Linked DNA regions of Cohaesibacter sp. ES.047. The protein of the gene in region 1 interacts with the protein of each later gene in a pairwise test. Links are inferred from orthologs where the notes say so. Each region holds a gene or a part of one and is shown on either strand. Other genes may lie near its edges.

What was found.
Region 2: the proteins of ptsN (region 1) and trkA interact in binary tests that used the Escherichia coli proteins (3 or more experiments, as listed by UniProt). The link is inferred for Cohaesibacter sp. ES.047 from one-to-one orthologs.

Annotation. Positions count from the first base shown.
Region 1 is NZ_LT907844.1:2,212,772-2,215,839, forward strand. What follows is about bases 310-3,056. They hold ptsN (PTS IIA-like nitrogen regulatory protein PtsN), read left to right. Parts: upstream 310-1,324; coding sequence 1,325-1,789; downstream 1,790-3,056. Other genes in these bases: hpf (ribosome hibernation-promoting factor, HPF/YfiA family), read left to right, coding at 600-1,172; chrA (chromate efflux transporter), read left to right, coding at 2,010-3,056. Also shown: rpoN (RNA polymerase factor sigma-54), read left to right, coding at 1-92; more of chrA, read left to right, coding at 3,057-3,068. UniProt on the Escherichia coli protein: Seems to have a role in regulating nitrogen assimilation.
Region 2 is NZ_LT907844.1:4,272,166-4,275,392, reverse strand. Bases 125-3,030 are described here. They hold trkA (Trk system potassium transporter TrkA), read left to right. Parts: upstream 125-842; coding sequence 843-2,219; downstream 2,220-3,030. Other genes in these bases: CPH65_RS19595 (TrkH family potassium uptake protein), read left to right, coding at 2,243-3,030; CPH65_RS19605 (sigma-54 dependent transcriptional regulator), read left to right, coding at 125-617. Also shown: more of CPH65_RS19605, read left to right, coding at 1-124; more of CPH65_RS19595, read left to right, coding at 3,031-3,227. UniProt on the Escherichia coli protein: Part of the constitutive potassium transport systems TrkG and TrkH. May regulate the transport activity of TrkG and TrkH systems. Binds to NAD(+) and NADH.

The DNA.
Region 1 (3,068 bases):
TTGCCCGGCGCACCGTCGCAAAATACCGCGAAGCCATGCATATTCCCTCTTCGGTTCAGCGCCGGCGAGAGAAAAAGGCCGCCCACGCCTGATTTTTGCCACGAAGCCAGACGTGTTGAACCGGCTTCTGTTGCCCCCGGGCGTGAAGTCTGTCTCAGGGAGTGCGGGAGTGCTGGTTGCACGCAAGGATCGAGACATCTGCAACGCCTTTTTGCAATGAAAGAAAATCTCTGGTCCTGATTGCATTTCATTAATTTCATTTTTGAAAACATAGTGGAAAAACCTAGGGCCAACTGTCAAACCGTATAATGCTTGTCATGTTTCCTAGTCAAAGCTGCAAAAATTTGGCACACTCAATGTATGCGTGAGAGACAGTCCCAGCACATTGACTTTTACAAGGTGAGCGCGTATGAGAGCGCAACCCGTTTTCAGGCCTTTGTGGACTTGGGGAATGGTTCCGCGCTTCTGGTCGACCCGGCTTTCAAGCTTTAGCGATGCAACGCCGGTCGCACCTGATGAAACAGTCAGGTACCTCTGGTAGTCATCGATAGAATGGACGGTTTGATCATTCCATTGACCCAAATTGAATAGGGGGTTCTATGACGTTTCGAGTATCTGGCAAACAAGTTGATGTGGGCGAATCTTTGCGCACCTATGCCGAAGACACCGTGGCCGATACGGTCGGGAAGTATTTCGACGGCACTTTCAGTGGTCAAATGACACTGGAAAAGGAAGGCATCGGCTTCAAAAGCGACCTCGTCGTTCATCTCGATACTGGTATGGTCATGCAGGCCAGTGGGTCGGACCTTGATCCACAGAAGAGCTTTGACAATGCTGCAGAACATATCGACAAGCGTCTTCGTCGATACAAACGGCGCCTGAAGAGCCACCGCGCTGATTTCCACGAAAGCCCCGAAGCGATTGAAGTCGCTTATGGCGTTTTGCAGAACCCTGATACTCAGGACGAAATTCCTGATGATTTCACGCCCGTCGTGATCGCCGAGTCCACTTCGCCGATCAGAACCATGACCGTCGGAGAAGCCGTCTTGGCTCTGGATATGACGGATGCACCGGTCGTGGTCTTTCGCAATGCTGGCGATGATGGTATCAATGTCGTCTATCAGCGCAAGGACGGACATGTGGGATGGATCAACCCGTCTCTTGTCAAATAAATTAAGCGCCAGCGGGCTTTTTTTCCCGTTGGCTCTCGCTCAGGATCAGCCTTTTCTACATCGTTCTGAAAGGTCAAGGGCTGATCAATTGCAGATAGAAACATCATGCTTTTCGTAACTGAAGGGCATGATGTTTTACATATGAGAGTCTGATGGAACTGAACGAACTACTCGACCCTGAAGCGATTGTGCCCCTGCTCAAAGCGAGCAGCAAGAAACAAGTGATTCAGGAGCTCTCGGAGCGCGCCGCAGACCTGACGGGACTGTCCCAAAGCCACATTTTCGATAAACTCCTTCAAAGGGAGCGTCTTGGATCCACAGGTGTTGGCCAGGGCGTTGCAATTCCTCACGGGAAATTGCCGGAACTCGAACGTATTTACGGTATCTTTGCATTGCTCGACAAGCCTGTCGATTATGATGCGATGGATGATAAACCGGTTGATATTGTTTTTCTTTTGCTCGCGCCCGAGGGCGCTGGTGCCGATCATCTCAAGGCGCTTGCACGCATTGCAAGGCTTCTGCGAAATGAGGACACGCTGGCCAAATTGCGGGCCGCGACAGATTGCGACGCAATCCGTGCAGTCCTTTGTCAGCTTCCTGCTTCAGACGCAGCATAACCAATTGCGTGATGCGAAGGATATCGCATTCCGGTTGGCTTGCATTCTTTGCATTTCGGCCGGTTGACGGCGATATCCGGTTCCAATTCGGGTAGCCAGACCTCTATTCGTAAAACTGACAAGCTAAGCAGGTATCCCCGACAGGATTGTGTGGGGATGCCAAGGACTTTGCCTTGTCGGGAGCGATGGGCGTCGGCTGCACCGTAAAGAGGGACCGAGCATGACGGATGCGAACAAGGACATCGAAAAGACGCCAATCGGCAAGACACCTGTCGGCGAAGCGCCGAGCTATCGCGAGGCCGCAATGGTATGGTGGCGCATTGGCGTTCTGTCCTTTGGGGGGCCGGCTGCGCAAATCGCCCTGATGCATCGGATGGTCGTTGACGAACGAAAATGGTTGAGCGAGCAGCAGTTTCTCAACGCATTGTCCTTCTGCATGATGTTGCCCGGCCCCGAGGCCATGCAGTTGGCGACCTATGCCGGTTGGCGTCTTCATGGTGTTGCGGGCGGCTTGATGGCAGGGCTGGCCTTTGTTTTGCCCGGTGCTGCAGTCATCCTTTGTCTTGCGGCAGCTTATGCTCTTTACGGTCAGGCACCCTTGGCGGCATCGCTCTTCATGGGCATCAAGGCTGCGGTGCTTGTCATCGTGCTCGAAGCCTTGCTCAAGGTCGCAAGAAAGGCCTTGAGCGGTCCGGCACACTGGCTGATCGCCGCCTTTGCCTTCGTTGGCATCTTCTTTCTCGAATGGCCGTTTCCGCTCATTATAGCCTTTGCCGCACTCTATGGCTTGCGGCACGGGCGTGGGCTCGCTCAAAATGGTGAACAAACGGCGGAGCCGCAGGGCACCCCCGATAAAGTCACGTTTATCAAGACACTCACGACGGTGTTGGTCTGGCTCGTCATCTGGTGGCTACCCGTGGCGCTGGTCTGGGCCCTGGCTTCACCGGATGCATTCGGCACCATTGGACTGTTCTTCTCGAAGCTGGCCATGGTGACCTTTGGCGGCGCTTATGCGGTGCTGGCCTATATGGCACAGGACGCCGTCGATCTTTATGGCTGGTTGAGCGCCACGGAAATGATGGACGGATTGGGACTGGCGGAAACCACCCCGGGGCCGCTTATTCTGGTCACTGAATTCGTGGGGTTTCTGGCGGCCGCACGCGTTGAAGGCGGCGTTAATTTATGGCTCGGTCTTGCCGGTGCCATGTTGACCCTGTGGGCGACCTTTGCCCCTTGCTTTCTGTGGGTCTTTGCCGGTGCGCCCTATATCGAGTGGATC
Region 2 (3,227 bases), 2.1 Mb from region 1 along the record:
CCCGTGTGCTGACCAGCAACAAGTTCGTGCGTGTCGGCGGGCAGAAACCTGTGCAAGTGGATGTTCGTTTCATTTCATCCACCTCGCGCAATATGGATAGCCTGGTCGAGGTTGGCGGGTTCCGGGAAGACCTTTTCCACCGCCTCAATGTCGTGCCCCTCGCTGTTCCGCCGCTTGCTGACCGGCGTGAGGATATCCCTGAGCTGGTGCTGCATTTCATGGAGCTTCTGTCTAGTACCGCCGGGCTTCCATCCCGCAAAATCGGTGAAGACGCGATGGCCATATTGCAGGCGCATAACTGGCCGGGAAACATTCGCCAGCTGAAAAACAATATCGAGCGCCTCCTGATCCTGACCAAAGGGGATGAAGACGCGATCATCACGGCAGATCTTTTGCCCAGCGAAGTTGGGGAAACCGCCCCAAGTGTTCCGGGCAGTGGGGAAGCCAGCGAGCAGATCATGTCTTTGCCTCTCAAGAAAGCGCGTGAGGTGTTTGAGCGGGAGTATCTGAAGGCTCAGATTGCCCGGTTTGGTGGTAATGTGTCACGCACCGCAGAATTCGTCGGAATGGAGCGGTCCGCACTGCACCGCAAGCTCAAAAGCCTTGGCGTTGTTTGATCGCATGTCGGCCGCCCGAAAACGCGATTACGGATGGCCCCACTTTTTCGCAAGCGCCGATAAGTGATTGGGCTTAAGCGAAATTTGTGCAATAAATTTCGAAAGTGCCTGAACAAGAGGTTTGAGTCTGCTGTCGTTCCGCTCGTTGCGATGCTCCCTTGGAGCGAATTGCGAAACGCGTTGGGCTTGCCGCCAGCTTGGTATTGAGAAAGAGAGCTGCAAGATATGAAAGTGGTGATTTGCGGTGCGGGTCAGGTCGGTTACGGTATTGCCCGACATCTATCCTCCGAGCAGAATGACGTTACGGTGATCGACAGTTCTCCGGCTCTGGTTTCTGCCATTCGCGACACGCTCGATGTGCGTGGATATGTCGGCCATGGTGCCCATCCGGACGTGCTGGCGCGGGCAGGGGCCGATGAAGCGGACATGATCGTCGCCGTTACCCTTTACGACGAAGTCAATATGGTCGCCTGTCAGGTGGCCCATTCGCTTTTCAACGTGCCGACCAAGGTAGCGCGCGTGCGGGCCCAGTCCTATCTGGAGAAGCATTGGGCAAACCTCTTCTCTCGGGAGCATCTGCCCATTGACGTGGTGATTTCGCCCGAGGTGGAAGTGGGCGAGATGGTGCTGTCGCGCATGGCGATGCCTGGCGCCGAGGACACAGTGCGCTTTGCCGATGGTGAAGTGCTGATGATTGCGGTTCTGTGCGAGGAAGAATGTCCGGTTGTCGATACGCCCTTGCGGCAATTGACTGAACTCTTTCCTGATCTTCAGGCGGTGGTTGTCGGGATCCGCCGCAATTCACGGCTGTTTGTTCCCCATGCCGAGGACCAGATGCTGGCCGGCGATCTTGCCTATGTGGTGGTGGATCGCCAGCAGGTCTGGCGGACGCTCAATATCTTCGGGCATGACGAGGGGCTTGCCAACCGCGTCGTGATCGCGGGTGGCGGGAACATCGGTCGGTATGTCGCCATGGCAATTGAAGCAAGACGTGCGCGCACACGCGCCAAGGTGATCGAGCTGGACCGCGACCGGGCGATCAAGATTGCCAATGATTTCAAGGACACGATTGTTCTGCAGGGCAGTGCGCTTGATCAGGATATCCTGAAGGAAGCCGATGTGCGGGACGCGGATACGCTGATTGCGCTGACCAACAATGATCAGGTCAATATCCTGTCCTGTGCGATGGCCAAGCGTCTGGGCTGTACGCGCACCATGGCCCTGCTCAATGATTCCCATTATCCCGATTTGGCGCATGATCTGGGCATTGATGCCTATGTGAACCCGCGCTCGGTGACGATTTCCAAAATCCTGCAGCATGTTCGCCGCGGCCGTATTCGCGGAGTACACGCGGTCGAGGATGGTGCGGCAGAAGGCATCGAGGCAGAAGCGCTGGAGACGTCACCGCTTGTCGGTCGGCCTTTGCGCAGTGTCGAATTTCCCGAAGGGGTTCGTGTTGGAGCAATCTACCGTGACAAGCAGGTGATCATGCCCAACGGCGACGTTCAGATCGAGGCGGGGGACCGTGTCATCCTGTTTGCTTTGGCTGATCGCGTCAAACAGGTTGAAATGCTGTTCCGTGTCAGCTTCGAGTTCTTCTAAGGCACGAAAAGGGCTGTCACCGGATGACCGCAATCCTCTATTTCCTGTCGATCCTGCTTGGAGCATTGGGCGCACTCATGCTGCCTACGGCGCTCGTTGCACTCAGTTCGGGAAATACGGAACTGGCAGGCGGGTTTCTGCTCGTTGCGGGCCTGACCGGCTTTCTGTCGGGTGGGGTCTATTTTGCCCTTCGTGGGCAGAAGAAAGATCTGGTCAATGCGCAAACCTTCCTTCTGTGTGTGCTTGCGTGGTTTGGTTTGCCGTTCGCCGGTGCGTTTCCCTTCATTCTGTCAGGACAGCTTTCCGGCATTGATGCGCTGTTTGAGGCAGCCTCAGCGCTGACGACGACCGGATCCACGGTCTTCACGGTATTGGAACCCGTGCCGCGTGCGCTGATCTTCTGGCGGGCCATTTTGCAATGGTTTGGCGGCTTTCTTACGTTGCTGAGCTTCCTGCTTATTCTGGCCCCCGGCGGGGTGGGCGGATTGCCTGATCACCAGACCGGGATCACAGAGCGCAATCTGGGCGACGAGTCCGGGCGCACCTTCTATGTCATTCGGCAGGTTGGAGGTGCTTACGGCCTTGTGACGATGGGGCTGGCGTGGCTTTTGATCATTTCAGGGCTGCCTCCTTTTGATTCCCTTTGTCTTGCCTTTTCAACCATTTCAACAGGCGGTTTCATGCCGGTTGATGGCCCCCTGTCTGTCTATGACAATCGTTTCGCCGAGCTGATTGTTGCGGTGGGGATGGTGATCGGAGCGTCCAGCATTTTGTGGCACCGGATGGCGGTGCGCGGCAAATTTCAGCTTTCGTACGAACAGGGTGAAAGCTACGCCCTTCTGGCCATCATCGGGGTCTTGGGGCTTTTCTATTCCATTACGCTGTTCCAACTGGCGGGCAGTGCATCTGTGTTGCCGCCTTTGTCCGCTCTGCGGCAGGGGTTCTTTGCGGCGGCGTCTCTGGTCTCCACGACCGGGTTTGAATTGCGTCATGCGGACGTGACAGTTC